One region of the Streptomyces sp. NPDC004111 genome, then DNA from elsewhere that is predicted to be linked to it. Evidence: riboswitches for the same ligand, from Rfam matches in the RefSeq annotation. Region 1 holds a riboswitch; each other region holds the start of a gene.

Evidence for each region. A riboswitch is a leader RNA that binds a small molecule or an ion and turns the genes downstream of it on or off. The one in region 1 is predicted to bind thiamine pyrophosphate.
Region 2: another riboswitch for thiamine pyrophosphate. It lies ahead of ACFYVL_RS16540 (thiamine ABC transporter substrate binding subunit); the one in region 1 lies ahead of thiM (hydroxyethylthiazole kinase).
Region 3: another riboswitch for thiamine pyrophosphate. It lies ahead of thiC (phosphomethylpyrimidine synthase ThiC); the one in region 1 lies ahead of thiM (hydroxyethylthiazole kinase).
Region 4: another riboswitch for thiamine pyrophosphate. It lies ahead of thiO (glycine oxidase ThiO); the one in region 1 lies ahead of thiM (hydroxyethylthiazole kinase).

Annotation. Positions count from the first base shown of each region.
Region 1 covers NZ_JBIAMU010000001.1:395,146-402,770, forward strand. The annotation lists gene ACFYVL_RS01745 (hypothetical protein) at 1-1,075, shown strand, start outside; gene ACFYVL_RS01750 (helix-turn-helix domain-containing protein) at 1,187-2,926, opposite strand; gene ACFYVL_RS01755 (hypothetical protein) at 3,160-3,786, shown strand; gene ACFYVL_RS01760 (TetR/AcrR family transcriptional regulator) at 3,911-4,528, opposite strand; gene ACFYVL_RS01765 (FKBP-type peptidyl-prolyl cis-trans isomerase) at 4,817-5,194, shown strand; TPP riboswitch at 5,255-5,384, shown strand; gene thiM (hydroxyethylthiazole kinase) at 5,378-6,208, shown strand; gene thiE (thiamine phosphate synthase) at 6,428-7,066, shown strand; gene thiD (bifunctional hydroxymethylpyrimidine kinase/phosphomethylpyrimidine kinase) at 7,063-7,625, shown strand, end outside.
Region 2 covers NZ_JBIAMU010000007.1:219,707-227,331, forward strand. The annotation lists gene ACFYVL_RS16530 (HNH endonuclease) at 1-1,477, opposite strand, end outside; gene rlmN (23S rRNA (adenine(2503)-C(2))-methyltransferase RlmN) at 1,814-2,920, shown strand; TPP riboswitch at 2,960-3,064, shown strand; gene ACFYVL_RS16540 (thiamine ABC transporter substrate binding subunit) at 3,154-4,248, shown strand; gene ACFYVL_RS16545 (ABC transporter permease) at 4,374-5,993, shown strand; gene ACFYVL_RS16550 (ABC transporter ATP-binding protein) at 5,995-7,029, shown strand; gene ACFYVL_RS16555 (hypothetical protein) at 7,511-7,625, opposite strand, start outside.
Region 3 covers NZ_JBIAMU010000032.1:39,686-47,310, reverse strand. The annotation lists gene ACFYVL_RS41205 (metallophosphoesterase) at 62-1,363, shown strand; gene ACFYVL_RS41200 (hypothetical protein) at 1,546-2,364, shown strand; gene thiC (phosphomethylpyrimidine synthase ThiC) at 2,521-4,287, opposite strand; TPP riboswitch at 4,280-4,415, opposite strand; gene ACFYVL_RS41190 (YibE/F family protein) at 4,489-5,931, shown strand; gene ACFYVL_RS41185 (SsgA family sporulation/cell division regulator) at 6,114-6,548, opposite strand; gene ACFYVL_RS41180 (IclR family transcriptional regulator) at 6,647-7,528, opposite strand.
Region 4 covers NZ_JBIAMU010000012.1:101,923-109,547, reverse strand. The annotation lists gene metF (methylenetetrahydrofolate reductase [NAD(P)H]) at 1-32, opposite strand, end outside; gene thiE (thiamine phosphate synthase) at 177-827, opposite strand; gene ACFYVL_RS23565 (Rv2175c family DNA-binding protein) at 979-1,344, opposite strand; gene ACFYVL_RS23560 (NAD(P)/FAD-dependent oxidoreductase) at 1,429-2,598, opposite strand; gene ACFYVL_RS23555 (hypothetical protein) at 2,666-3,052, opposite strand; TPP riboswitch at 3,151-3,263, shown strand; gene thiO (glycine oxidase ThiO) at 3,261-4,451, shown strand; gene thiS (sulfur carrier protein ThiS) at 4,448-4,666, shown strand; gene ACFYVL_RS23540 (thiazole synthase) at 4,673-5,467, shown strand; gene pknB (Stk1 family PASTA domain-containing Ser/Thr kinase) at 5,703-7,625, shown strand, end outside.

The DNA.
Region 1 (7,625 bases):
GCGCCTGTACGGCCTGTTCACCGAACCCGTGGTCACCGCCTCCGGTCACGGTGGCGCCCGCACCTGGGTCACCGGGGCCGACGGCCGGCTCTGCACTGTCGGCGACGTGGCACCCGGCGGCGCCGGGCGCGCCCTGGGCGTGGCAGACCGGGCCGTGCGCCTCGGGGACACCGCGCTCACCCACCGGGAGCTGGGCCGGGCGGGGCTGGCGGTCTCGGGGGCGACGCTCTCGCCGGACGGCAGGCTGGGCGCCGGGAAGGGCGTCAAGGCCGTTGCCGCCCGCGGTGCGACGTGGGCGGAGCCGCCGCTCGCCGCCCTGTGGCGGACACCGCCGTACGAACAGGCCGCCCGCGCACTGCGGTTCTCCTCCCGCTACGCGCAACCGGGCGGGGGCGGCAGCGATCTGCTCTTCCTCGACGTCGAACTCCTGGGCGCGGTGCGGGAGTCGGGCGGCAGCTGCCTGCTCGCCCTGTGCGAGGGAAGCACGACGGTCCAACTCACCGTCGCCGACGACGATCCCGCGCTGGCCCACCGCGACAACCTGATGCTGCTGGCGACGGCGCCGGGGACGCGGCTGAGGATCATCGGCCGCCTGGTGCCCGCGCCCCGCCCCCGGCTCGCCCTGCTGGCCTGCTCGCACCCCACGGGCGAGGGAACAATCGACCTCGGCTTCGACCGGCTGCGCCGTGCCGACCTACCCGACCCGACCGCCCCCGTACGCCCTGCCCCGCCGCAGCCACCGGCGTCCGGTACGCCCTCGCCGCTGTCCCTGCTCGACCGCCGGGTCGAACATACGGTCCTGGCGGGCCGCGCCGCCCTCGGCATGGTCGGCGACGTCTCCGCCGAGGCACGCCGCGTCCGCCGTGCGGGCCTTCCCACGGCTGCCGGACTCCTCACCGCCCTGTGCACCTCGGCGGCCCGGCGCGACCGCGACCACTTCGGCCGCCTCCTGCCCACCGACCCCGCCGGCTTTGCCACCCACTGGCTTGCCGCCGCCCGTTACACGGCCGCGGTCGCGGAGTCACTGTGCGCGGCAGCCTGGGAACCGGAACAGCCGGTCGCGGCAACTCCGTAGCCGGGCGGGGCACTTCCGCGCGGCAAGTCCACAGCCGGGCAGAGGACTTCCTCCACCCGGCGGCGCGGCTGCTTTCGGTGTTGCCCTCCCCCGGGCGCGGCTGCGAGGTCCTCAGTCGGAGGTCCCCCAGCGGCGTTCCAGGAGGTCGTAGGAGTACCGGGGCAGGCCGTTGACGGCGCTGGTGCGGAACGGGCGGCCGTCGTCGTCGATCCGCACGGTGCCCTTGCGGCCCTGGGAGGACCAGTCCAGTTCCAGGTACCAGAGGCAGTCGCAGGTGGCGGTCGCGCCCGTGATCAGCAGCACCTCGGGGTCCTTCGCCGAGACGCGGTAGGGCATCCGCACGGGCGGGATGGGTGTGCCCGTGTCGTTCCCGGCGACCGCGCGGGCGATGGGGCGGTCCTTGTCCAGGTCGACGGCGAAGGACCGGGGAGTGACCGCGCCGCCGCAACCCAGGTTCATGCCGTACGAGTTGCCCTGGGCCGGTGCCGTACGGCCGACCACGCGCACCCGCAGCGCCTCCAGCACGACGGCCGTTTCGGTGCGCCCCTGCACCGACAGTTCCACGAGCGTCTCTCCGCCGTGCACCGCGCGCTGCGTCGCCGCCCAGGGCGCCGCGTCCTGCGGGGCGGGCGGCGGGGGGACCTGGCTCGGCGGCTTGGCGATGACGTACTGGTGACCACAGCCCAGCTTCCACGCCTGGGAGTTCACGGACCAGGCGAGCGGCAGCCCGGTGGGCTGTTCGCCGCGGGGCGGGGCGGCGGTCGTACCGGGCGGACGGATGGTGCTCGGCTGCTGCGCGGGGTTGGTGGCGGAGCCGGTGGGCCGCCGCTCGGGGGTGGGGGTGCCGGAAGGCCGTACGGAGGTGGGGGTGCCGCTCGGAACGGGTGGGGCGTCCCGTCGCTCCGGTGCCGCGGCCCCTTCCGTCACGGCGACCCGGTCGGGACCGCCGGCGGACGCACGCGGCCCGTCCGGCAGCGCGGAGAAGCCGCCGAACGTCGCGAGTACGGCACAGACGGAGGCCCCCGCGACCACAAGACGCCGACGCCGGTACCAGGGGCGCCCCGAGGGCGAAGGCGTGGGCGCACCTGGCGATTCGGGCACGCGGGGCGAAGGGTCCCGCTCGGAGGCCGGGGCGCCGGTGGCCCCGGGTGCGGTGCCGGACGCGGGGCCAGGTGAAGTGCCAGGTGCGGTGCCGGGCACGGGGCCAGGTGCAGTGTCGGACGCGGGGCCAGGTGCAGTGCGAGGTGCAGTGTCGGGCGCGGCGTCGGGCGCAGTGCCAGATGCGGTGCCAGGTGCGGTGCCAGGCGCGGCGTCGGACGCAGTGCCAGATGCGGTGCCAGGTACGGTGCCAGGCGCGGCGTCGGACGCGGTGATGTCGTGCGCGGCGGTACCGGGTGTGGCGAGCGGTCCGCCGTCCGCCTTCGGCGCCGCCTCCACCGCTGTGGCCGGTACGCCCACCGGGCCACCGTCCGCCCTCGGCACGGCCTCCGGCTCGGCAGCTCCCTCCACCGCTGCGCCCGAGCCGCTCGCCGTGTCGGGCGTGCTCTCCGCCCCCTTGGCGGGACGAGCCGGACGAGGCGGACGGCGGGCGTCCACCGCCCGGAGCCAGCGGCGGTGGAGTTCCAGGCGTTGCTCCGAGGTCGCCCCGCACAGGGCCGCGAAGCGTTCCACGGGGGCGAAGTCGAGCGGCACGGCGTCGCCCGCGCAGTAGCGATGCAGTGTCGAGGTGTTCATGCCCAGGCGGCGGGCCAGCGCGCCGTAACTCCGATCCGTGCCCTCCTTCAGCTCCCGCAGCAACGCCGCGAACTCCGCCACCTCGTCGATGCCGTCGCCGTCGTCCTGTGCCGACACGGGTCCCCCGTCCTCGTACGATCCCAACCGGCCCGGGACGGTATCCCAGGCACCCCATATCCCTGCACGTCAGAAGGGCTGGGATGGTTCCACCGTGCCCGATCGGCCGTTTCCCGTTGCGCCGGGCCGCCGTCATTGCCGATGCTCTTGGTGCCGCACCGGACAGGTCCGGACCGGCCTTCCCGCCTCGTCGCGGCATTCACGTCCACGCACTCATCCACGGGGGAACTTCCTTGTCCATGCGTATCCGAACGAGCGCCTGCACCGCACTCACCGTCGCCGCCCTCGCCGTGGGCACGGTCCTCACCGCACCGGTCGCCGGCGCCGCGTCGAAGACCACCGCCGCGCCCAAGTTCCTGTCGGCGTCGCAGCTGCCGCCGCACCCGTCGTCGTCCTGGACCGCCGGTCCGGTCACCGAGGGGTTCCCGGAGGCGCTCGGCCTCTGCGTGAGCACGGAGGGCGTGCTCGACTACGACTACCGGCACCGGGAGTTCCGGACCGACCTGGACACCAACGCCGTGCAGCTGACGGTCGTGACGGGTACGGCCGCCCAGGCCAAGGCGCTGGCGAAGCACTACGACGACCTGATCCGCACCTGCGCGGACCGCATCGAGAAGTCCTCGCCGGACGTCAGGGCCGAGGGCCGGGACTACGGCCGGCTGCCGGTCGAGGAGGGCGCCCGGGTCCGCGGTCTGCACACCGAGACGTCCGGGGGTGCCACCGACATCGCTCTGCTGTCGGTCGGACAGGACGACAGGACCGTCACCGTCGTGAAGTGGGGGCAGATGGGCAACTTCGCGAACGCGCCCGTGACCGCCTTCAAGAAGACCACCACCACGGCCGTCGCCAAGCTGTACTGACCGGACGGCCACCGGAAGGGCCGTACTGACCGGACGGCCGGCACATGGGCCGTACCGACCGGACGGCCACCGGAAAAGGACGGGGCCGTCCTCCCACCACGGGGGTATGGGAGGACGGCCCGTTTCATTGGTGAGCCGCCGCGCCCTGCCCGCCCGCGGGCCGCAACGCCGGCGCCGCGGCGAACAACGCGTGCACGGAGGCACGGACCTGCTCCGCGACCGCTTCCGGTGTCGTGGCGTCGAGCTTGCCGTCCAGGTGCAGGAACGCCAGACCGTGCACGAGGGCCCACACCGTGGTCGACAGGGCGTTCGCGTCCGAGCCGGGGAAGGCGCTGCGGACGATGCCCCGCACGTACTCCGCGATGACGGCCGTCGCGGCCACGCGCTCCTCGCCGGCCGGGTCGCAGGGCTCGGCGAACATCGCCCGGAACAGCGCCGGGTGGTCGAGGGCGAACCGGACGTAGACGACGGCTACCGCCGCGAGGTCGTCCGGTGTCGAAGGCGCGGGGTGTGCCGCGGCAAGCTGTTCGGCGAGTTCGCGGTACCCCTCGGCCGCCACCGCGGAGACGAGCGTGTCGCGGTCCGCGTAGTGGCGGTACGGGGCCGTCGGCGACACCCCCGCCCGTCGGGCGACCGCACGCAGCGACAGGCCGGCGCTGCCGTCCTCCTCCAGCAGTTCGCGGGCGGCCCGCAGGCAGGCGGCCCGCAGGTTCCCGTGGTGGTACGCGGCGCCTTGCGGCATGGGCGACACTCCTCGATGTTCACGACGCGCACATCACCCTCCCAGGTGAACGCTGCCTCCACCGTAAGCTCTCGCCGGGCCGCGGCCCGCTCCCCCGCGCCGACGGCGTTCGGCACCACTCGGCGGTTGCTGACCTGCGGTTTCGGTAGCGTGAGCAGCTACCGCATGGAGCGACCATGCGCCCGGCCGTTCCGCACGGGGGATTCCGTACGGGGAACTCCCTCCGAGGGGTTCCGTACGAGGGATTCCGGCGCTGAGCGACGGGGCTGCGACGACCGAGAGGCCGCGATGACCGAACCGACCAAGCCCGAGATCGTACGGGCGGAGGGCGACGCGCCCCAGGAGCTGACCGTCCGGGACCTCGTCGTCGGGGACGGGCCCGAGGCGAAGCCGGGACGGGTCGTGCGGATGCACTACGTCGGGGTCGCCTTCGCGTCCGGGAAGGAGTTCGACGCCTCCTGGGACAGGGACGAGCCGTTCAAGTTCGCGGTCGGCGGCGGCCGGGCCGTCAAGGGCCTGGACCGGGGGATCCGGGGCATGAGGGTCGGCGGGCGGCGCGAGATCGTCGTTCCGCCGCGCCTCGGCTACGGCAAGGAGTCCCCCACGCCGCTGATCCCTCCGCATTCCACGCTCGTCTTCGTGGTGGACCTGCTCTCCGTGGTCTGAGGGGCCGGGGCCGCCGCACCCCGAGTGGCGGCTTCCGTCCCCGGGGGAGGTACATTGCGTGTCGACCACCGCGGGAGCTCGGGAGCAGCCGGGCTGAGAGGGCGGACGGGAGTTGTTTTCTCCCCTTTTCGCCGACCGCATGAACCTGGACCGGGTAATGCCGGCGTAGGAAGGGTGTTGACGATGGGTACTGCCTCCGTACCTGCCCGGCACGGCGCTGCCGTGTCCCCCGATGCCGTGGCGGACGTGATCGCGTCGCTGCGGACCTCCGCACCCCTTGTGCACTGCCTGACCAATGTCGTGGTCTCGCAGTTCACCGCGAACGTGCTGCTCGCGGTGGGTGCCGCCCCCGCGATGGTGCACAGCGCGGAGGAGGCCGGGGCGCTGGCCCGGGTGGCCGGGGGCGTCCTGGTCAACCTCGGGACGGTCACCTCCGTGACGGCGGACGCCATGCGCGTCGCGGTCACGGAAGCGGCCGGGGCCGGGCGGCCGTGGGTGCTCGACCCGGTGGCCGTCGGTCCGCTTCCCTGGCGTACCGGACTCGCGCACGAACTGCTGGCGAGCGCGCCCCCGGCGGTCGTTCGCGGCAACGCCTCCGAGATCCTGGCGCTGGACGGCGGCCGGGGCGGGCGCGGCGTGGACAGCACGGACACCCCCGAGTCCGCGCTGGAAGCGGCCACCGGGCTGGCCCGGCGCTACGGGTGCGCGGTGGCGGTGAGCGGTCCGGTGGACGTCCTCACGGACGGTACGCGCGTGGTACGTCTGGCCAACGGGCACCCCCTGCTGTCCCTGGTGACGGGAACGGGCTGCGCGCTCGGCGCCCTGGTGGCCGCCTGCACCGCCGTCACCGGTGACGCGCTGCTCGCCGCCACGGCCGCGACCGCTCTGCTCACGGTGGCCGCCGAGGACGCGGCGACCCGCGCGGCGGGACCGGGCACGTTCGCGGTCGCGCTGATCGACGGGCTGTACGAACTCGGCCCGGACCGGCTCGCCGAGGCCGTCAACCTGCGCTGAGAGCCAGCGGACTGCGGGGTTCCGTACCGCGTGGTCGTCCCGGTCCCCGCTGGACAGGCCCGCTCCTGGACCCCGTTCGCGGCGATCCCGCACTCGGCTCCGGTACCCGCTCCCTCCCCCGTGGAGGTTCCCGGGCCTCTGCATGCCGGCGCCCTCCTCTGCCCTGCACCTCCCCCGTCCCGCCCGCCCGGCGCGGGAAGCCTTCAAGGACCCCTTTCCATGCGACCTGCTCTCGACCTGTCCCTGTATCTCGTCACCGACACCCGCCTCTGCGGCGACCGTGGTGTCGCCGCCACCGTGGCAGCCGCCGTCCGGGGCGGTGTCACGGCCGTCCAGTTGCGCGATCCGGACGGGGACGCCCGATCGCTCTTCTCGCTGGGCCGGGCGATCCAGGCGGAGCTGGCGGGCACCGGGGTCCCGCTGATCGTCAACGACCGGCTGGACGTGGCGGTCTGGCTGGGCGCGGACGGTGTCCACCTCGGGCAGCGGGACGTCTCGCCCGTGCTCGCCCGGCGCCTGCTCGGTCCCGATGCGTACGTCGGTCTGTCCGTCAGCCGCCCCGAGCACCTGGCGCACGTGCCGGACGCCGTCGACCACCTGGGGGTCGGCCCGGTGTTCGCGCAGTCCACCAAACCCGACGCGGACACCCCGCTCGGGCTGGACGGCCTGGCGAGGATCGTCCGGGAGAGCCCCCTGCCGTGCGTGGCCATCGGCGGGATCGGCGTGTCCGAGGCCGCCGCGGTCATGGCGTGCGGTGCGTCCGGGATCGCCGTCGTCAGCGCGGTCTGCGGGCGGCCCGACCCAACTGCCGCGTCCCGTTCCCTCGTTCACGCCCTGCGCCAGGAGGTCTCCTCGTGACCACTCCGCCCATCGCCCTCACCATCGCCGCCAGCGACCCCTCCGGCGGCGCCGGGATCCAGGCCGACCTGAAGGCGTTCTCCGCCAACGGTGCGTACGGGACGGCGGTCCTGACGGCCCTGACCGCACAGAACACCCGGGGCGTCACCGGCATCCACGCCGTCCCTCCGGCGTTCGTCACCGAGCAGCTCGACACCCTTCTCGCCGACGTCGACGTGGACGCGGTCAAGATCGGCATGCTGGCAAACGCCGCCATCGCCGCGGCAGTCGCGGACGCCCTGGAGCGGCACCGCCCCCGGAACGTCGTCCTCGACCCGGTCATGGTCTCGACCAGCGGCCACCGCCTTCTCGAACCCGATGCGGTGACGGTGCTGCGCGACCGCCTCCTGCCGCTGGCCGACCTCATCACCCCCAACCTGCCCGAGGCCGGTGACCTTCTCGGCGTCCCCGCCGCGCGGAACCGCGCCGAAGCCGTCGAGCAGGCCCGCGCGCTGCTCGGGACCGGGACCCACCGCGTCCTCCTCAAGGGCGGCCACCACACGCACGACGCCGAGTCCGT
Region 2 (7,625 bases), on a different contig from region 1:
GCAGACCGCAGACCTGACACCGATCGGCGTGCAGACTCTTGACCGTTCGGACCAGCCGGCTGTCGCGGGTGACGCGCGATCCGGTGTAGTCGCGCCGCTCAGCAGGGCGGGTGTCCTCGTCCTGATCTACAACGCCGTCCGGCGCGCCGATGCCGCTCGCGCTCTCGTAGCCGGCCAGCCCAAGACGTTCCATCAGCACGTGCTGATCGATATCGGCGAGGTGGGTCTCTCGCAGGACGGCCACCGCCTGCGACCGTACGAGGGGGTCGCCCAGCAGTTGTGCGGCCTGTTCGGTCATGCCGGCTTCTGGGGCCAGTCGATCGAAAGTCGCGGCTTGAGTTTTGGCTGCTTGATCAGCCGAGATGCCGCGAACTTCCCACACTCCGCTCGTGTGCAGGTGCCAGAACGGGTATTCGGGTGACACGGACGAGTCGGGGTGCCCGAACTCCGCCATGAGACCGCCTACCTCGTCGCGGAACTCTTTCCAGGGAGCAAGCCGGGGCTTCCCTGTGGCAACCCTGGAGATACTCCACAGAAGCGACAACGGCTTGTGTCGGCTCCGCCGCCCCCTTGTCTGGTGCACCCGCAGGTCAGTCAGGCTGCGCATGAGCGCGCTTGCAGTCAGTTCCTCCAAAGGTGCAGTGCCCTTCCGACCACCCGAGGCCGACGTTTCGGGGGGACGGGGCACCGGGAACAGGCCAGGAGGCTCAGAGCCGTCGACAGCGCCGTTCGGGTCGGTGCCCCTGTTCTCCTCGGGCTGGGTAGATCGGTGCCGTACCTCGGGAAGGACGGCAGGGCCGTGCTCCACCCATTGGCGCCATGACCGTGGTGCGTGCTCCAGCGTTCCCGCGGTCGAGAGATTCTTGTTCCCTCGCGCCTCGACCCACGACCAGTCCACTCCGCCGTTCTGATCCTTCAGGTCCAGGACGGCCAGGTCGTAGCGGTAGTTCCGGAAGGGGTGGCCGTTCGACTCCTGATCAATCTCTTCAACAGTCTCGATGACCGCCAAACCGCAGAACTGGACGTACCCCTTCGGGGTCTTGTTGCGAGTAACCGAAGCGAAGAGCAGTAGCGGTTCAGCCAGGGCACGCTCGTCTGGTGTCGTCCCCAGGTGGTGCAGTGCTGTCGAGAGAAGAACGGCGTTGCCGTCCGTGGTTCCCACCGGAACATTGTGGTCAGCCCTGTGATCGCCGTAGTAGCGCACACGACCGTTGTCTAGATCGAACACGTCATGCCAGGGCGTCTCGGACGTGCCGGCCTTCCAGGGGCTGGATCGGATCAGGATTGCTGGACGCCGGTGCCCGTCTGTTGCCTTGATCTTGGCCGTCGGGTTGATGCCCTTGCTCAACTGCACCCGCGGGAGAATCTGCGAGGCAGTGACGTGGTGGATGTTCGGGTAGCCGTCGATGAAGGCTGGCTCGTGATCCCTCTTGCGAGCAGATCGCAGGACCTCACCGACACGCAATTGCTTCCCCACCGAGTTTCCCCCTGCGCTCCATGCGACTCCGGATGGTCGATCCTGCCAGGTGGCTCTGACACCGGACTGGTCGCTGTGCGTTCGGCCACGGGGAATCGCCTGGGAGTCGGCCGCGGGTGCCCGTGTCGCGAGCTGGCGACTCTTAGGGAGCAGGGCTGACCCTTTGGGCCCTGACCACCTCAAACGCTGCGAGGGCTGGGCCGTCTGTGGGCCGTCTGAGGGCCGCCAGTGACGACCACGAACAGCCGGCGACCACCAGGACAGGCCCGGCGGTCACCTTGCCTGAGCAGGTGGCCGCCGGGCCCATCCGCACACATCTGAGACACTGGTTTGACCATGCCTAAGCCCGGAGAACTCACTTTCGTCGCGCCCCGCGGAGCCAAGAAGCCGCCGCGGCACCTCGCCGACCTCACGCCCGCCGAGCGCAAGGAGGCCGTGGCCGAGATCGGTGAGAAGCCGTTCCGCGCCAAGCAGCTTTCCCAGCACTACTTCGCCCGGTACGCCCACGACCCCGCCCAGTGGACCGACATCCCGGCCGGCTCGCGGGAGAAGCTGCGCGAGGCGCTGCTGCCCGAGCTGATGACGGTCGTGCGGCACCTGTCGACCGACCAGGACACCACCCGCAAGACGCTGTGGAAGATGCACGACGGGACGCTCGTCGAGTCGGTGCTGATGCGCTACCCGGACCGGGTGACCATGTGCATCTCCTCGCAGGCCGGGTGCGGGATGAACTGCCCGTTCTGCGCGACCGGACAGGCCGGGCTCGACCGGAACCTGTCGACCGCGGAGATCGTGCACCAGATCGTGGACGGCATGCGCGCGCTGCGCGACGGCGAGGTCCCGGGCGGACCGGCGCGGCTGTCCAACATCGTCTTCATGGGCATGGGCGAGCCGCTGGCCAACTACAAGCGCGTCGTCGGCGCGATCCGCCGGCTGACCGACCCGGAGCCGGACGGGCTCGGCCTGTCGCAGCGCGGCATCACCGTCTCGACCGTCGGCCTGGTGCCCGCGATGCTGCGGTTCGCCGACGAGGGCTTCAAGTGCCGCCTCGCGGTCTCGCTGCACGCGCCGGACGACGAGCTGCGCGACACCCTGGTGCCGGTCAACACCCGGTGGAAGGTGCGCGAGGTACTGGACGCGGCGTGGGAGTACGCGGAGAAGTCCGGCCGCCGCATCTCCATCGAGTACGCCCTGATCAGGGACATCAACGACCAGGCCTGGCGTGGTGACAGGCTCGGCCGGCTGCTGAAGAACAAGCGGGTGCACGTCAACCTGATCCCGCTGAACCCGACGCCCGGCTCCAAGTGGACCGCCTCGCGTCCCGAGGACGAGAAGGCGTTCGTCGAGGCCATCGCGGCCCATGGGGTGCCGGTGACCGTGCGCGACACCCGCGGTCAGGAGATCGACGGCGCCTGCGGCCAGCTGGCGGCGTCCGAGCGGTAGCACGTTCGAATCTGGTTGTACGCTTGAGCGCACATTTGCATATTCCGACAGGGGAGCGCCACAGCGCTGAGAGTGCAGTCCTGCTGCAGACCCTCTGAACCTTGCCCAGGTCATTCTGGGTAGGAAGTTCGGTCGTTACTCAAGCTGTTGCGCCCTGCCCGTTTTCCGGAGGTGTTCTCCGCGAGCGGGCGGGGCCGCGTCTCTTCCTGGTCATTTCCAGGAGGAAAACACCAGTGAGCACCATCAAGAGGTACGCGGCGATATCGTTCGCCGCCGCGCTCGGCGTCAGCGCGCTGGCCGCCTGCGGCGGCAAGTCCGCCGGTGACCGGCAGACCGACGGGGACGGGCCGAAGACCGTCACGCTGGTCAGCCACGACTCGTTCAGCGTCTCGGACTCCGTGCTCAAGGAGTTCACCAAGCAGACCGGCTACACCGTCAAGGTGCTGAAGAGCGGCGACGCGGGGGCCGCGCTCAACCAGGAGATCCTCACCAAGGGCTCGCCGCGCGGCGACGTCTTCTTCGGCGTCGACAACACCCTCCTCTCCCGCGCCCTCGACAACGGCCTCTTCACCCCCTACGAGGCCAAGGGCCTCGCCGGGATCCCGGCCGACCTCCAGCTGGACAAGGGCGAACACCGGGTCACGCCCGTCGACACCGGCGACATCTGCGTCAACTACGACAAGAAGTACTTCGCCGACAAGAAGCTGGCGCCGCCGCAGAGCCTGGACGACCTGACCAAGCCCGCGTACAAGAATCTGCTGGTCACCGAGAACGCGGCGACCTCCTCGCCCGGCCTGGGCTTCCTCCTCGCGACCGCCGGAAAGTACGGCGACGACGGCTGGCAGGGGTACTGGCAGAAGCTGAAGGACAACGGCGTCAAGGTCGTCGACGGCTGGGAGCAGGCCTACAACGAGGAGTTCTCCGGGTCCGCCGGCGGAAAGAAGGCCAAGGCGGACCGGCCGCTGGTGGTCTCCTACGCCTCCAGCCCGCCCGTCGAGGTGCTCTACGCCCAGCCGCGTCCCGCCGAGGCGCCCACCGGGGTGCTGACCGGCACCTGCTTCCGCCAGATCGAGTTCGCGGGCCTGCTGGGCGGCGCGAAGAACGAGGCCGGCGGCAAGGCGCTGCTCGACTTCCTCGTCGGGGCCGAGTTCCAGCAGGACATGCCGCTGAAGATGTTCGTCAACCCGGCGGTCAAGGACACCAAGCTGCCCGAGGCGTACGCGAAGTTCGGCGCGAAGGTCGACAAGCCGGTGACCGTGGACCCGAAGAAGATCGCCGAGAACCGCGAGAAGTGGGTCAAGACGTGGTCCTCGCTGGTGAACAAGTAGCGGACGGCCCAGGGAGCCCGGCAAGCGGCGGCGGTGGCGGCCCGGCGCCCGACGGCCCGGCCGGGGCCACCGGGCACCGGGCCGGGCCCGGCTCCTGGCGCGGGGCGGCGGTGCGGCTCGGCCTGATGGCGGTGCCCGTCGCGTTCTTCGCGCTGTTCTTCGCCTGGCCGGTCGTGGCGATCGTCGGGCGCGGCCTGCGGACCGGCGACGGCTGGCAGTTCGGGCGGATCGCCGAGGTGCTCGGCGACGCGGACATCCGCGGCGTGCTCTGGTTCACCACCTGGCAGGCGCTCGCCTCGACCCTGCTGACACTGCTGCTCGCCCTGCCCGCCGCGTACGCCTTCGCACGGCTCGACTTCCCCGGCAAGCAGCTGCTGCGGGCCGTGGTGACCGTGCCGTTCGTGCTGCCCACGGTCGTCGTGGGCACCGCCTTCCTCGCGATGCTGGGGCGCGGCGGGCTGCTCGACGAACTGTGGGGCGTCCGGCTGGACACCACCGTGTGGGCGATCCTGCTCGCCCACGTCTTCTTCAACTACGCGGTGGTGGTGCGGACCGTCGGGGGGCTGTGGTCCCAGCTCGACCCCCGGCAGGAGGAGGCCGCCCGGGTGCTGGGCGCGGGGCGCTTCACCGCCTGGCGGCGGGTCACCCTGCCCGCGCTGGGGCCCGCCGTGGCCGCGGCGGCCCTGATGGTGTTCCTCTTCACCTTCACCTCCTTCGGCGTCGTGCAGATCCTCGGCGGACCCGCGTACTCCACCCTGGAGGTGGAGATCTACCGGCAGACCGCCCAGCTCCTCGACCTGCCGACCGCGGCCGTGCTCACCCTGGTGCAGTTCGCGGCCGTCGGCGCGGTGCTCGCCGTGCACGGGTGGACGGTGCGGCGCCGGGAGAGCACGCTGAAGCTGGTCGACCCGGAGCGGACCTCGCGCCGGCCGAAGGGCCCGGGGCAGTGGGCGCTGCTCGGCGGGGTGCTGCTGACGGTGCTGGTGCTGGTCCTGCTGCCGCTCGGCGTCCTCGTCGAACGGTCGCTGGACGGCCCCGACGGCTACGGGCTGAGCTACTACCGGGCGCTCCAGACGGTGGACGAGGGCGGCGGGACCTTCCTCGTACCACCGCTGGAAGCGGTCTGGAACTCCCTCCAGTACGCCCTCGTCGCGACCGTGATCGCGCTGGTCGTGGGCGGGCTCGCCGCCGCCGCGCTGACCCGGCGGGCAGGACGGCTGGTGCGCGGCTTCGACGCGCTGCTGATGCTGCCGCTCGGGGTGTCCGCGGTGACGGTCGGCTTCGGCTTCCTGATCACCCTCGACCGGCCGCCGCTGGACCTGCGGACCTCCTGGATCCTCGTACCGCTGGCGCAGGCGCTGGTGGGGGTGCCGTTCGTGGTGCGGACGATGCTGCCGGTGCTGCGGGCGGTGGACGGGCGGCTGCGGGAGGCGGCGGCGGTGCTCGGGGCGTCGCCGCTGCGGGCCTGGCGGGAGGTCGACCTGCCGCTGGTGCGCAGGGCGCTGCTGGTCGCGGCGGGCTTCGCGTTCGCGGTGTCGCTGGGCGAGTTCGGGGCGACCGTCTTCATCGCCCGGCCCGACAACCCGACGCTGCCGGTGGCCGTGGCCCGGCTGCTGGGCCGGGCCGGCGACCTCAACTACGGGCAGGCGATGGCCCTGAGCACGATTCTGATGGTGGTGTGCGCGGTGTCGCTGCTGGCGCTGGAGCGCGTACGGCCCGACCGATCCGTATCCGGGGAGTTCTGAGATGACCGACCAGCTGCTCTCCCTGGAGGGCGCGACCGTACGGTTCGGGGCGCGGGCGGCGCTCGACGCGGTGGACCTGCGGGTCGCCGCGCACGAGATCGTGTGCGTGCTCGGACCCAGCGGCAGCGGGAAGTCGACCCTGCTGCGGGTGGTGGCCGGACTCCAGGGCCTCGACGCGGGGCGGGTGCTGCTGGACGGCGCCGACCAGAGCGGGGTCCCGGTGCACCGGCGGGGGGTGGGCCTGATGTTCCAGGACCACCAGCTCTTCCCGCAGCGGGACGTCGCCGGCAACGTCGCCTTCGGGCTGCGGATGCGCGGCGAGGGCCGATCCGAACAGGCGCGCCGCGTCGCCGAACTGCTCGACCTGGTGGGACTGCCGGGCGCACAGCGGCGCGCGGTGGCCGCCCTGTCCGGCGGCGAGCAGCAGCGGGTCGCGCTCGCCCGCGCGCTGGCCCCGCAGCCCCGGCTGCTGATGCTGGACGAACCGCTGGGACAGCTCGACCGGGGGCTGCGGGAGCGCCTCGTCGTGGAACTGCGCCAGCTCTTCGGCCGGCTCGGCACCACGGTCCTGGCCGTCACCCACGACCAGGGCGAGGCCTTCGCGCTCGCCGACCGGGTGGTCGTCATGAGCGAGGGCCGGATCGCCCAGGCGGGCAGGGCGCTCGACGTCTGGCAGCGGCCCGCCTCGGAGTTCGTGGCCCGCTTCCTGGGCTTCGACAACGTGGTGGCGGCGACGGTCTCGGGCGAGGCCGCCGACACGGTCTGGGGCAAGATCCCGGTCCCGGCCGGCGCACCCCAGGGGGAGACCGGGCTGCTGGTGCGCCCGGCGGGCGTCCGGCTGGTGCCGGTCGCCGACGGGCTGCCCTGCACCGTCCTGGCCCGCACCTTCCGCGGCCATCATGTCGCCGTGCGGCTGCGTCCGGCGGACGGCGGGCCGCCGCTGGAGGCGGAGGTCGCGCTGCGGGACGCGCCCGAGGAGGGCGCCGAGGTGGGTGCTGCCTTCGTGGCGGACGAGGTCGTGCTGCTGCCGGAGTGAGGCGGGGCCCGGGTCCCGCGACGGGCGGCGCGGGGTGCCCGGTGCTCGGTCCTGACCCCTGTCGTGCCACGGGGTGACATCGGGGTTGGCTCCCCGGGGTGATGCCCCGCGGACGGGGCCTCGCCCACCTTGTCCGCATGAACAGGTCCATGGCGGTTGGCGGCGCGCAAGGGGTTCGGCGGACCCGTGCGCGGGGGGCGGGCACGGGGTACGGCTGGGGCTGGTGGGCGGGGTGCGCCGTCCTCACCCTGGGCTTCGGACTGGCCTCGGCCCTGGGCCCGCACCGCCTGTGGGGTCTGACGGCGGCCGTCGGATACGGGGCCGCGGCGCTGGTCGCGGCCCGAAGGACGGCCCGCCCGGCAATCGGCCCGGCCGGTCGTCGGACGCCCCGTTCCACGGCCCTGCGCGGGTGGCGGGGGCCGGTGCCGGTCGCCGTCGCGGGAGCCGTGCTACTGCCTCTGGTGCTGCTGGTGGCACGGGGTCAGGAGCAGCTGGAAGTACGGGTGGTGGAGCGTTCGGCGCGGCTGCTGCTGGCCACCGGCAGCCCGTACGTCCCGGATCCGGCGGTGGTCGCTGACTTCAACCCGTACCTGCCG
Region 3 (7,625 bases), on a different contig from region 1:
GCGCACGACACGGCGGACCACCGGGACCAGGTGGGATTCCAAGGTGTACGGCGGCGCGACGGTGGTGGAGGGGTCAATGACTCAGGGGGCCGGTCAGGGACCCGCAGTGCGTACGGCGACGTTGCGGGACTTCCGGGTGCCTCCTTACGCCCAGGCACCCGTCGCGACGTACGACGCGGAGCAGGTGTACGACCAGGAGCAGACGTACGAGCACGAGCGGGCGTACGCCGACGAGCGCGCCCGGCAGCAGGCGCACGGCCCGGCACAGGGGCTCGTGCCCGAGCAGGGGCGGGCGGCCGGGTCCGCGCCCGTACCCACTCCCGTACCCGAGCACGAGCCGGTGCGTGCGCCCGAGCGGGCGTACGGCGCCGAGGACGGGCCGGAGCCGGTGGAGCCGGGCCTCGACGAGGAGCCCGAGGGCTACACGCCCACCCAGCGGGACCTCCCGGTGATCAGCCGCGAGGACCGCGCGGGCCCCGGTGACACCCTGCGCATCCCGCAGCCCGAGTTCCCGCCCGCGCAGGAGGGCGAGGGTCTGGGCCCGCTGTTCGTCGTCGGCGACGTGCACGGCTACCTGGTGGAGCTGCTCGACGCGCTGCACGAGCAGGGCCTCATCGACGACGAGGGCCACTGGGCCGCGGGCAACGCCCGGCTCTGGTTCCTCGGCGACTTCACCGACCGCGGCCCCGACGGCATCGGCGTCATCGACCTCGTGATGCGGCTCTCCGCGGAGGCCGCCGCGGCCGGCGGCTACTGCAAGGCGCTCATGGGCAACCACGAGCTGCTGCTGCTCGGCGCCCGCCGGTTCGGCGACACCCCCGTCAACTCGGGCGCCGGCACCGCCACCTTCCAGGCGGCCTGGCTGCTCAACGGCGGCCAGAAGCACGACATGGAGCGCCTCCAGGACGTGCACCTTCAGTGGATGGCACGGCTGGACGCGGTGGTCCTGGAGGACGGGCACCTCCTGACCCACTCGGACACCACCGCCTACCTCGACTACGGAAGCTCCATCGAGGACGTGAACGACACGGTCCACGCCATCCTCACGCGCAACGACGCCGACGAGTGCTGGGACCTTTTCCGCAAATTCACCAAGCGTTTCGCTTTCCGTGACGAAGGCGGTGCCAATGCCGTCCGGGATCTGCTCGACGCATATGGCGGCGAGCGCATCGTCCACGGTCACAGCCCGATTCCGTACCTCCTCGGCGAGGTCGGCGGCGAGGACGCGGGGGACGGAGAGGGCAGCTCGGGGCCGGTCGTCGAGGGTCCGCACGTCTACGCCGACGGGCTCGCGATCGCGATGGACGGCGGAGTGACCATGGCCGGAAAGCTGCTGGTCGTCCAGCTCCCCCTGAATGACTGAGCGTGACGAGGGAAGACGTACATCCTACGAACAAGCTCCCAGCGCCGGACCAATTTCCGGAAACCCCCTGTCACCCCGTGCCGTAGGCGCTCTACCATCGGGTTATCCGTAGCAGGCTCTCCTCCGTTTCCGCCCAACTGCCCCACCGAAGCGGGCAACCCGGCCCTACGGAGCATCGGGGGATGCACATGAACAGCGCTCCGCACCTGCTGGCCGAGGACCGCCCTGAGTTCGAGCGGACCCTCGACGAGGCACTGCGCACCGCGCACGAACGCCCGGATCTCGCCGCGCTGGAACAACGGCTGAACAGTGAGCAGTTGCGCACCGCGGCGCTCAACGCACGCGAGATAATCGCCGGCCACGCCTCGGCCGAGTACGACCACTACGTCAAGGTGCGCGGCGAACTGCGCGCCCCCACCCTGGCGAGCGCCCTGCTCCCGCCGGGCATGGGGGAGAACGCGGAGGCGACAGGGGCGGGCGCGGTCGCCGTCGTCGCCGTACTGACTCCCGTACTGGCCGGGATAGCCGCGGTGGTCCTGCTGCTCATCGGCTATCTGCTGAGAATGATCAAGCCCGAGCCGGCGGCGGCCGAGGCACTGCTGACCGCCGGCTGGGTGTTCGGCGCGCTGACGGCGGCGGGCCTGCTCGGCGCGGCGATAGGCCTGCTCTTCACCGCCCTGCGCAACGGGTCGAGCGCGGTCCCGGTCGGCAGGCACGACGACGGCACCGAGGAGATCGACCGCGCCAGGGAAGCCTGGAAGCACGCCCTGCTGGAGCGGGGCATCGTCCCCTTCCTGCGCGACGCGCTCACCCGGCCCACCGAGCCGGCCGCGAACCCGCCCCAGCAGACCGGGCGCATCCCCGGCCTCGGCTACTCCCGCCCGGACTTCAGCAGCCCCGGCGAGAACAGCAACCACAACGGCCACAGGACCCGCCCCAGCTTCTCCAGCCCGGACTTCTCCAGCCCCGACTACGGCGGCCCGGACCACAAGCCGGAGTAACCCCCGGCGAATGGTCCGGAACCGCCAAGTCCGCTGGGACCGGACCCGGATCAGGGACGGTCCGGATCAGGGACGGTCCGGGTCAGGGACCGTCCGGGTCAGGGACCGTCCGGATGAGGCCCGAGGACCGAGGCGCGTCCCCGGGTGCCCGGAGTGCTAGTCCGCGATCGGCAGATAGACCCGGTTGCCCGCCGCGGCGAACTCCTTGGACTTCTCCGCCATGCCCGCCTCGATCTCCTCGGGCGTCCCGCCGTGCTCCCGCCGGATGTCCTGCGAGATCTTCATCGAGCAGAACTTCGGACCGCACATCGAGCAGAAGTGCGCGGTCTTCGCCGGCTCGGCGGGCAGCGTCTCGTCGTGGAACTCCCGTGCCGTGTCCGGGTCGAGGGCCAGGTTGAACTGGTCCTCCCACCGGAACTCGAAGCGGGCGTCGCTCAGCGCGTCGTCCCACTCCTGGGCCCCCGGGTGCCCCTTGGCGAGGTCCGCCGCGTGCGCGGCGATCTTGTAGGTGATCACGCCGGTCTTCACGTCGTCCCGGTTGGGCAGCCCCAGGTGCTCCTTGGGCGTCACGTAGCAGAGCATCGCGGTGCCCCACCAGGCGATCATCGCGGCGCCGATGCCGGAGGTGATGTGGTCGTAGGCGGGCGCCACATCGGTCGTCAGCGGGCCGAGCGTGTAGAACGGCGCCTCCTCGCAGATCTCCTGCTGGAGGTCGATGTTCTCCTTGATCTTGTGCATCGGGACGTGTCCCGGGCCCTCGATCATGGTCTGTACGTTCCAACGCTTGGCGATCGTGTTGAGTTCCCCGAGCGTCCTCAACTCCGCGAACTGCGCCTCGTCGTTGGCGTCCGCGATCGACCCGGGCCGCAGACCGTCGCCGAGGGAGTACGTCACGTCGTACGCGGCGAGGATCTCGCAGAGCTCCTCGAAGTTCTCGTACAGGAACGACTCCTTGTGGTGCGCCAGGCACCAGGCCGCCATGATCGACCCGCCGCGCGAGACGATGCCGGTCTTGCGGCGCGCGGTCAGCGGTACGTACGCGAGGCGCACGCCCGCGTGGACGGTCATGTAGTCCACGCCCTGCTCGGCCTGCTCGATGACGGTGTCCTTGTAGATCTCCCAGGTCAGGTCCTCGGCACGGCCGTCGACCTTCTCCAGCGCCTGGTACAGCGGGACGGTGCCGATCGGGACCGGGGCGTTGCGCAGGATCCACTCGCGGGTGGTGTGGATATTGCGGCCGGTGGAGAGGTCCATGACCGTGTCGGCGCCCCACTGGGTGGCCCAGGTCATCTTGTCCACCTCCTCCTCGATGGAGGAAGTGACCGCGGAGTTCCCGATGTTGGCGTTGACCTTCACCAGGAACCGCTTGCCGATGATCATCGGCTCGATCTCCGGGTGGTTCACGTTCGCGGGCAGTACCGCGCGACCCGCCGCGATCTCCTCCCGTACGACCTCGGGGGAAACGTTCTCCCGGATCGCCACGTACTCCATCTCCGGCGTGATCTCCCCGCGCCGTGCGTACGCGAGCTGCGTGACGGCCTGCCCGTCGCGGCCCCGGCGGGGCTGGCGCGGGCGGCCGGGGAAGACCGCGTCCAGGTTCCGCAGGCCCCCGCGCGGGGACGTGTGCTTGATGCCGTCGTCCTCGGGGCGCACCGGACGGCCCGCGTACTCCTCGGTGTCGCCGCGGCCGACGATCCAGTTCTCCCGCAGCGGGGCGAGGCCGCGCCGTACGTCAGTCTCGATCGACGGGTCGGTGTACGGGCCGGACGTGTCGTACAGCGTCACGTCCTTCCCGTTGGTCAGGTGCACCTGACGGACCGGCACCCGGAGGTCGGGGCGCGAGCCCTCGACGTATCCCTTGTGCCAGCCGGGCTTGCGCCCGTCCTGGTCGGAGGCAGGCGTGCGTGCATCCATGGTGGTCATGAGACCTACTCCCTACGCCGGCATTACCCGGTAACAGGTTCGGCGGTCGACGCAGCCGTGTCCGTACGCATGTGTACGGAGGTCAGCGCCCTCTCAGCCCGGTGCTCCGAGCTCCCGCGTGTACAAAGGTTCGCCCTCACGCTAGCGCCACCCCGGCCGCGCTGAACAGAGGGCCCCTGCCGTTCTTGCGATGATCGGGCGGTGACCCCATCACAGCCACCCCCACAGCCGACGCCTCCGCCGACGACGCCGGGCCCGCCGCCCCCGCCTGCTCCTCCGCAGGGCCACGGGCACGGTCACAGCCACGGGCACAGCCATGCCCACGGCCCTGTGGCGCCCGTCTCCAAGCACCTGCGCAAGGTGATCGCCGCGGTGCTGATTCCTTTCGCCACGGCCGTCGTTGTCGGTCTCGCCGTGCTGTGGCCGGGGGGTGCGCCCGCGCACGAACGCACCGGCGTGGGCTTCGACCGGCAGACCGAGCAGGGCCGGGTCGTCCAGGTCGACGAGATCGACTGCAAGGAGGCCAACGTCGCCCAGCAGCCCCCGGCGGCCTCCCGGCCGGACGGCGACCCCGCGGCGAAGGCACCCGGGGGCACCTGCAAGAAGGCGTCCGTCGAGGTCGTCACCGGGGCGAACAAGGGCCGCACCTTCACCGAGATCGTCCAGCCAGGTGCGACACGGCAGTTGAAGGAGGGTCAGGGGGTGGTCGTCGCGTACGCCCCCGACGCGCCCCGCGAGCTCCAGTACTCCGTCACGGACGTGACCCGGAAGCTCCCGCTCGCCCTGCTCGCCGGCATCTTCGCGGTGGCCGTGGTGCTCGTCGGCCGGATGAAGGGGGTGATGGCGCTGATCGCGCTGGTCGCGTCGTTCGCGGTGCTGACCCTGTTCATCCTGCCCGCCATCCTCCAGGGGTCGAATCCGCTGGTCGTGGCCGTAGTCGGGGCCAGCGCCATCATGCTGATCGCGCTCTACGCCTGCCACGGGCTCAACGCGCGCACCTCCGTGGCGGTCGTCGGCACGCTCGTCTCGCTGCTGCTGATCGGACTGCTCGGCTCGCTCTTCATCGGCTGGGCGTTCCTGTCGGGCAACATCGACGACAACACGGGCCTGATCCACAGCCTCTACCCGTCGATCGACATGAGCGGGCTGCTTCTCGCGGGCGTCATCATCGGCTCGCTCGGCGTCCTCGACGACGTGACCGTCACGCAGACCTCGGCGGTATGGGAACTCCACCAGGCCGACCCGAGGATGGGCCCGCGCGCCCTCTACCGGGCCGGCATCCGGATCGGCCGCGACCACATCGCCTCCGTGGTGAACACCCTGGTCCTGGCCTATGCGGGCGCCGCGCTTCCGCTGCTGCTGCTGTTCTCCATCGCCCAGAGCAGCGTGGGTACGGTCGCCAACAGCGAGCTGGTCGCGGAGGAGATCGTCCGTACCCTCGTCGGCTCGATCGGTCTGGTCGCGTCCGTGCCGGTGACGACGGCGCTCGCCGCCCTGGTCGTCTCGGCGGACCGCTCGGGCGGCGGATCCGGCGGTACGGGAGCGGCGGGGGCCAGGGCGGTCGGGGCGGGCGCTTCCGGTTCCGGCTCGTCCGTCGTCGCGCCGCCGGTACGGACCGGGCGGGGGCGCCGCCGAAAGACCTGAGGCGGCGGCCGGATTCTCCCGGCCGCCGCCTCTGTTGCCGTTCCTGTTGCCGTTCCTGTCGTCGTCTCGGTCGGCGTCTCTGTTGTCGTCTCCGTCGGCGTTCCTGTGGGGGTTCCTGCCGTCGGTTCCGTCGTCGGTTCCGCTGGTAAACCTCGCCGAACCGCCCTACTCGGGGCGGTGCTTCAACCCGCGTTCTCCTCGGCGAGAATCCGGCCCAGTTCGTCCTCCAGGCACCCGGCATAGTCACTCTGCGTGTGCTCCTGGCCGAGCGGCACGAGCTTGTCCGTGCGGTCGAGGAAGGCCACCAGCGGCGCCGCGCTCGCCCTGAACAGGGCCCGGTCGCCGCCCACCTGGAGCCGGATGTGGACGTCGGCGAGTTCGTCCGGGTCGGTCGGCGCGATGTGCACATCGCCCTCGCCGCAGGGCTCGTTGATCCCGTCGACCAGCAGCTCGCGACCAAAAGACCAGGTCACAGGGGCATCACCGGGAAGGTGGAAGGTCAGGCGAATCGCGTAGGGATCCTTGGCCTCGTACAGGAGCTCCACCGGAATACGAAAGGAGAGCTCCTCCGAGACGAGGAAGCTCATCATCACCTCTGCCTGAACCGACTCGCGCATCGCCAACCCTGCCCTAGATGAAGTGGCCGGAACGATCGCTTCCGGCCCTCTTGACGCCATCGTGCTTGAACCAGAAACAGATCACAAGGAGTGAGTTTTCAGATACTGATAGAGAACATGAGCGAACGGACCACCTCGCCGATTTCGCCGCGCAGCCGTTCGATTGCGGGCCCGAGCCGGGCCTCGTGGGCGAGGGGTACGGAGATCGCCATCACCGCCGCCGTCTGCCCGATGGTGAGCGGGATTCCCGCGCAGACCGTGCCGAGTGCGTACTCCTCGCTCTCCCACATGGTCTGCATGCGCTCCACTGTCGACAGCCGCTCCAGCAGGGTGGCGTCGTCCGTCACCGTGAACGGGGTGATCGCCTCGACGGGGTGGCGGTCGAGGTGGTCGACCCGGGAGCGGGTGTCCAGCTGGGACAGCAGGCACTGGCCGATCACATGGGCGTGCGCCGTCTCGCGGAAGTCCGCCCACTCCTCGACCGCGGGGTTCTCGGTGCTCTCGGCGAGGGCCGCCAGCTCGATCTCGCCCTCGCGGTAGACCGCGAAGTACACGGCGACGCCGAGCGTGTCGCGCCAGCGCTCCATCGTCTCGACGACCACCTCGCGGCGCAGTTGCCCCGACCCGCCGCGCCCGAGCCGGCTGGCCGCCGCACCCAGCACGAAGACACCCTGCTCACGACGGAGGTATCCCTCGTGGGTCAGGGTGCGCAGGAGGTGGTACGCGGTGGGCAGCTGCAACCCGGCCTCCCGGGCGAGCTGCTTTGCGGGTGCGCCGTCCGGATGGTCGCTGACGGCCTCCAGCAGCCGCAGGGCGCGCTGCACCGACCCGATCAGGGTGGGTGCGGGGGCGTCGGCCGGTGCGGGCGGCTGCGCGGGGGCGGGCACGACGGCGGCGCGCGCCCCGGAGGGGGCGGTGGGGCGTACGGATGGGGTGGCCGGGCGAGCGTTCGCTCGTGCGGTGGGCTGGGCTGTGGCCATGGGTCACTCCCGGGGTCCCGAGGGGGCGGTGCCGTCGCCGGGAAGCGGGAGTCCCTAGTGGCGGCAGCGGTTTTTCACCCTAACTGCCATGCCTGGG
Region 4 (7,625 bases), on a different contig from region 1:
TCTGATCTGGTGGAAGCTGTGCCAAGGGCCATGCGGAGAGGTTAGCCAGCGGCACGGCGGACCCCCAACCAAGTGGCCGACAAAGGTCCGTTATGCCGGGTTCTTGTCCACCCTTCGGACAGTTATTCAGCCACGTGCGGCTGGTTGTCGACGGTGGCCCTGATCCGCCGGGCGGGTTACGACCTGATCCGCCGGGCGAGTTCGGCCGCGGCCGCGGCCGGGTCGGCGGCCTCGGTGAGGGCCCTGACCACCACGATCCGGCGCGCGCCCGCCGCGAGCACCTCGTCGAGGTTGCCCGCGTCGATGCCGCCGATGGCGAACCAGGGGCGGGGCTGGTCGAGGGAGGCGGCGTAGCGCACGAGGTCCAGGCCCGGGGCGTACCGGCCGGGCTTGGTGGGGGTGGGCCAGCAGGGTCCGGTGCAGAAGTAGTCGACGCCCTCCTCGGCGACGGCGGCGTCCACCTCGGACTCGGCGTGCGTGGAGCGGCCGATCAGGACGTGGTCGGGGGTGGCCCCGAGGATGGCGCGGGCGGCGGGCACCGGCAGGTCGCCCTGGCCGAGGTGGAGGACGTCGCTGCCGATGGCGTGGGCCACGTCGGCGCGGTCGTTGACGGCGAGCAGCTTGCCGTGCCGGCGGCAGGCGTCGGCGAACACCGCGAGGTGCTCCAGCTCCTCGCCCGCCTCCATGCCCTTGTCACGGAGCTGGACGACGTCGACGCCGGAGGAGAGCACGGCGTCCAGGAAGGCGGGCAGGTCCCCCTGCTCCTTGCGGGCGTCCGTGCAGAGGTAGAGCCGGGCGTCGGCGAGCTGCTCGCGAGGCGTGGGCATGGTGCGGTGTCCCCCCGTGGTGTGTGCACGGGTGTTCCCCGTACGTCGTGAGCGGCGGGGGCACGGGCCCGGGGCGGCCCGGGTCCGTGCCCCGCCGTACTGCGGAGCGGTGTCGTGGTGCGCCGCTCCGCCGTGGCGCGGTGCGGTCGCGTCAGAGGGCGAGCGCCTGGGCGCGGCGCTTCACCTCCGTGCCGCGATTCTCGCTCAGGGCCTGCGCGGGGGTGCCGGGCAGGGTCGGGTCGGCGGTGAAGAGCCACTCCAGCATCTCCGTGTCGGAGAAGCCGTCGTCCTTCAGGACCGTCAGCAGGCCGGGCAGACCCTTGACGATCTTGGTGCCGTCGATGAAGGCGGCGGGCACCTGGAGCGCGCGGTTCTCTCCGCGCCGGACGGCGATGAGCTGTCCTTCCTTCACCAGCTGGCGCACCTTCGTCACCTCCACGTCGAGCATCTCCGCGATGTCGGGGAGGTGGAGCCAGGCGGGGACGAGGGCATCGATCTTTGCGTCAATCTCGGTCACAGGACAAGCGTGCCATCCAGGACTGACAGCCGGTAACCGGGTCTGCCCGAAATGGTCCGTTCCGGCAGTTTCCCGCCACCGCGCCTACGCCTTCCTGACGGCCGATTTCAGCGGTACGGAGGGGTCGGCGGCCAGCGCCGGGTCGAGGGCGGCGCCCGCCTCGATCAGCTTGCGCCCCTGTGCGAGGTCGCGCGGGCGGCCCACCGCGAGCAGCGCCACCAGCGCCCCCTCGCGCAGCCAGCACACCGACCAGGAGGGGCTGGCGGGGTCGCCGCGCCACACCATGTCGTCGGCGTCCGCGTGGTGGCCCGCGTACTGCACGAAGCGGCCGAACTGCTCGGACCAGAAGTAGGGCACCGGGTCGTAGGCCAGGGGGGCTGCGCCGAGGATGTTCGCGGCGACCGTGCGGGGCCCCTGGAGGGCGTTGTCCCAGTGGTGGACGAGCAGGCGCCTGCCGTAGCGGCGGGAGGGGAAGGAGGCGCAGTCGCCGACCGCGTACACGTCGGGGGCGCTCGTGCGCAGGTGCGCGTCGGCGGTGACGGAGCCGTCCGGGCCCAGTTCGACGCCGGAGCCCTCCAGCCAGGCGGTGGCGGGTCTCGCCCCGATGCCGACGACGACGGCGGCGGCCGGCAGGCGGCTGCCGTCGGCGAGCAGCACGGCGCCGTCCTCCACCGCGGCCACCCGGGCGTGGGTGCGCAGCTCGGCCCCGCCCTCGGCGTACCAGTCGGCCATCGGGGCGGCGATCCGGGCGGGCATGGTCCCGGCGAGCGGCCGGTCGGCGGCCTCCACGACGGTCACCCGGCAGCCGGCCTCGCGGGCGGCCGTGGTGAACTCGGCGCCGATCCAGCCCGCGCCGACCACCACCACGTCGCTCTGCGCGTCCAGCACCGGCCGCAGCCGCTGGGCGTCGTCCAGGGTGCGCAGCAGGTGCACGCCGGGGACGCCGACGGTGCCCGGCAGGGTGATGGGGTCGGCGCCGGTGGCCAGGACCAGGCTGTCGTACGCGAGGGGGCCGGTGAGGGTGTCGATCTCGTGGTCCGCCGGGCGCACGCCGGTCACCTCGCAGCCCAGCCGCAGTTCGACGCCGAGCGCCTCGAAGTCGACCTCGAAGGCCGAGCCGTCGGCCTTGCCGAGCAGGACGGCCTTGGACAGCGGCGGCCGGTCGTAGGGCCGGTGCCGTTCGGCGCCGATCAGCACGAGGGCTCCGTCGAAACCCTGCTCGCGCAGGGCCACCGCGGTCTGCACCCCGGCCATGCCCGCGCCGACGACGACGATTCGCTTCTGCTCGCTCACCCGACCACCTTAGTTATCTGACGCTCCGTCAGGACAGTGGGCCCCCGGCCGGGTCCCCTCCGGCCGGGGCGTCCCCGACCAGGAGTTCCTCGACCGTGCTCGTCCCACTGCCCTCCTGTGACTCCCATGCCCAGCTCTCCTCCAGCCGAACTCTGCCGTCGGCCGTGAGTACGACCGTGGAAAGGCAGTGGCCGGACGAGGTGGTGCCGTCCGTCTTCAGCTGTACGTACCGGAAGTCCAGGCGGTCCCCCGCGCGCGTGCCCACCAGATGTCCCCGCACGACGTCGCCGCCCGCGTAGTCGGCCCAGATCAGGCCGTCCCGCTCGTGGTACGTGAACCGGGTACGGGTGCCGACCTGCCCGGGGGCCTGGTCGGCGACCGGGGCGAGGAGGAGACCGTCGAGCGAACGGGGCACGGGGGACGCTCCCTTACAGCTTGTTGAAGCCAAGGATTAGGCTGGCCACCGTAAACCACCCCCGGGGGACCCTTCGCGGTAGCCCCGGCAGAACAGAAGACCGCACTCACGGGAGCCCGGCGGACCGGGCTGAGAGGGAGGCTGCCACCGCCTCCGACCGTACGAACCTGATCCGGGTCATGCCGGCGAAGGGAGGGGCTGGACGCCCATGCACACCTCTGTCGGAAGGCAGCCGTACGACGTCCTGGTCGTCGGCGGCGGCATCATCGGCCTGGTCACCGCCTGGCGGGCCGCACAGCGCGGGCTGCGCACCGCGCTCGCCGACCCCGAACCGGGCGGCGGGGCCGCCCGGGTGGCGGCCGGAATGCTCGCCGCCGTCACCGAACTCCACTACGGCGAGCAGACCCTGCTCGGCCTCAACCTCGCCTCCGCGCGCCGCTATCCGGCCTTCGTCGCCGAACTGGAGGAGGCGAGCGGCCGGGACACCGGCTACCGCACCTGCGGCACGCTGGCCGTCGCCCTGGACGCGGACGACCGGTCCCACCTGCGCGAACTGCACGCGCTGCAACGGCGGTGCGGGCTGGAGTCGGAGTGGCTGAGCGGGCGCGAGTGCCGCCGCCTGGAGCCGATGCTCGCCCCCGGGGTGCGCGGCGGGCTGCGGGTGGACGGCGACCACCAGATCGACCCGCGGCGGCTGGCCGACGCCCTCGTGACGGCCTGCGAACGCGCCGGGGTCGCCCTGTACCGGCTGGCGGCCGAGCGGCTGTCCGTCGCCCGGGAGCGGGCCACGGGCGCGGTCCTGGCCGACGGCACCGAGATCGTCGCCGACCAGGTGGTACTGGCCGCCGGGAGCCTCAGCGGGCGGCTCGCCGGGGTGCCCGCCGAGGCGCTGCCGCCGGTGCGCCCGGTCAAGGGCCAGGTGCTGCGGCTGACCGTGCCGCCCGCGTACGCGCCGTTCCTCAGCCGGACGGTACGGGCCGTGGTCCGCGGCAGCCACGTCTACCTGGTGCCGCGCGAGAACGGCGAACTGGTCGTCGGCGCCACCACCGAGGAACTCGGCTGGGACACCACCGTCACCGCGGGCGGCGTGTACGAGCTGCTGCGCGACGCGCACGAGCTGGTCCCCGGCATCACCGAGCTCCCGCTCACCGAGACCCTGGCCGGACTGCGCCCCGGCTCCCCCGACAACGCCCCGCTGCTCGGCCCGACCGCCCTGCCCGGTCTGCTGCTGGCCACCGGGCACTACCGCAACGGGGTGCTGCTGACGCCGGTCACCGGGGACGCCATGGCGGACGTGCTGACCTCGGGCGAACTGCCCGACGCGGTACGCCCGTTCACCCCCCGCCGGTTCGCCCCGGCCCCGTCGCCTTCGCCCGTACCCGAGGAGCAGCCCGCATGAGCCCTACGACAGCCCTGGCCGTGTCCGTGAACGGCGAGCGGCGGGAACTGGCCGCGGGCACGACCCTCGACACCGTCGTCGCCTCGCTCACCCGCGCGCACGCGGGCGTGGCCGCGGCGCTCAACGAAACCGTGGTCCCGCGCGGCCGGTGGGCGGACACCGCCCTGGCCGACGGCGACCGCGTCGAAGTACTCACCGCGGTCCAGGGAGGCTGAACCGGCATGGCCGACGATCTCTTCGAACTGGGCGGCGTCACCTTCTCGTCCCGGCTGATCATGGGAACGGGCGGGGCGCCCAGCCTGGAGGTGCTGGAGCGGTCGCTGATCGCCTCCGGCACCGAGCTGACGACGGTGGCGATGCGGCGGCTGGACCCGTCCGTGCAGGGCTCCGTCCTCTCCGTCCTGGAACGGCTCGGCATCCGTGTGCTGCCCAACACCGCGGGGTGCTTCACGGCCGGCGAGGCGGTGCTGACGGCCCGCCTGGCCCGCGAGGCGCTGGGGACGGACTGGGTGAAGCTGGAGGTCATCGCGGACGAGCGGACCCTGCTGCCGGACCCGGTGGAACTGCTGGACGCGGCCGAGACCCTGGTCGACGACGGCTTCACGGTCCTGCCGTACACCAACGACGACCCGGTGCTGGCGCGCAAGCTGGAGGACGCGGGGTGCGCGGCGGTGATGCCGCTGGGGTCGCCGATCGGCTCCGGGCTCGGCATCCGCAACCCGCACAACTTCGAGCTGATCGTGGAGCGGGCCGGGGTGCCGGTGATCCTCGACGCCGGGGCGGGGACCGCGTCGGACGCGGTGCTGGCGATGGAGCTGGGGTGCGCCGGGGTGATGCTGGCCTCCGCGGTGACGCGGGCGCAGGAGCCGGAGCTGATGGCGGGGGCGATGCGGCACGGGGTGGAGGCGGGGCGGCTGGCGTACCGGGCGGGGCGGATTCCGCGGCGCCGCTTCGCGCTGGCTTCGTCGCCGGAGGGGGGCGTGGCGGTGTTCGACCCGGAGCGGCCGGCGTTCTGAGGGGACGCGTGGGGCAGGGGGTTGGGGGCTCGGAGGCAGGGGCGGGTTCGCCGGGGCGTCCGGGGCGGGAGAGGTGCGGCTCCGCCGGGGGCCGCCCCCTTGCCCGCCCGTTCCGCCCCCGGGGGCGGCCCCGCCGCCCAAGGGGGCGGGGGTGGGCTGTTACAGGTCGGCTTCAGTACGGGAGCGGGGCCCTCACCCAGTCCGCCCCACGACCTGCGGCTCGTAGACTCCCTCCGTGGACACGACCCTTCAGGACCCCCTCGTCGGGCATCTGCTCGACAGCCGCTATCGCGTCGAGGCACGCATCGCCGTCGGCGGGATGGCCACGGTCTACCGGGCCGTCGACACCCGCCTCGACCGCGTGCTCGCCCTCAAGGTGATGCACCCCTCCCTCGCGGCGGACGACACCTTCGTGGAGCGCTTCATCCGCGAGGCGAAGTCCGTCGCCCGGCTCGCGCACCCCAATGTGGTCGGGGTGTTCGACCAGGGCACCGACGGGTCCTACGTCTACCTGGCGATGGAGTACATCGCCGGCTGCACCCTGCGGGACGTGCTGCGCGAGCGCGGCGCCCTCCAGCCCCGGGCCGCCCTCGACATCCTGGAGCCGGTGCTCGCCGCGCTCGGCGCCGCCCACCGGGCCGGTTTCGTGCACCGCGACATGAAGCCGGAGAACGTCCTGATAGGGGACGACGGCCGGGTGAAGGTCGCCGACTTCGGTCTCGTACGGGCCGTGGACACGGTCACCAGCACCACGGGCTCCGTCCTCGGCACCGTCTCCTACCTGGCCCCCGAGCAGATCGAGCACGGCACCGCCGACACCCGCGCCGACGTGTACGCGTGCGGCGTGGTCCTGTACGAGATGCTGACCGGCGCCAAACCGCACTCCGGCGGCACCCCCGCCCAGGTCCTCTACAAGCACCTCAACGAGGACGTCCCGCCGCCCTCGGCCGTCGTCCCCGGGCTCGCCCTCGAACTGGACGAGCTGGTGGCCGGTGCGACCGTCCGCAACCCCGAGGCCCGCCCGTTCGACGCGGTCGCGCTGCTCGGGCAGGCCCAGGAGGCGCGGGCCGCGCTGACCGAGGACCAGCTGGACCTCGTACCCCCGCAGGCGAAGGGCGCGGCCCCGCCGGAGGGATCCGATCCGGAGGAGCGGACCAGCGTGATTCCGCGCACGCTCCCCACCGAGCAGCACACCAGCCGGCTGCGGATGCCGCTGCCCGAGGAGCCGGAGGAGCCCCGGCGGCGCGCCGGACGCACCGGGCGCGGCGCGGCGCGCGACCGGCGCCGGCTGCTCGTCCTCGTCGTCGGCGTACTGCTGCTCCTGGGCATCGGCACCGGCGTCTGGTACATCAACTCCGGCCAGTTCACCAAGGTCCCGCTGCTGCTCAGCCAGTCCGAGAGCGGTGCCCGCGAGAAGCTGGACGCGGCGGGGCTGGACGTGAAGAAGGTGGAGCGGAAGTTCAGCGACACCGTCACGCGCGGCTCCGTCATGGACAGCGAGCCCGCCCCGGGCGCCCGCATCCGCACCAACGGCTCGGTGACCCTGGTCGTCTCGCGCGGTCCCGAGATCGTGAAGGTGCCCGACCTCAAGCGGATGCCGCTGGAGAAGGCGAAGAGCACGCTGAAGGACGCGGGGCTGGCGCCCGGCGTGGTGACCAGGGCGTTCAGCGAGGACGTCCCGCTGGGCACCGTCATCAGCACGGACCCGCGGGCAGGCACCGGCCGCTCCCCCGACACCGCGGTCGCGATCGTGGTCAGCAAGGGTTCCCCGGTGGACGTCCCCGAGGTGACCGGCCAGAGCGTCGACGACGCCACCCGCACCCTCGAAGGCCTCGGCCTCAAGGTCGATGTCGCCCCCGACCAGGTCAACTCCCCCGCGGAGGCGGGCAAGGTGGGCCGCCAGTCGGTGCCCGCGGGCACCCGGCTCGGCGAGGGCGAGCGCGTCACGCTCACCGTCTCCAAGGGCCCCCGGATGCTCCCGGTGCCCGACGTCCTCGGCAAGCACGCCGACGAGGCGACCCGCATCCTCAAGGCGGCGGGCTTCGAGGTGCAGGTGGACCGGCCGCTGCTGTCCTTCAGCAAGGTGATCGACAAGCAGTCGGTGGAGGGCGGCGGCCAGGCGGCCGAGGGCAGCACCATCACCATCACGACGAAGATC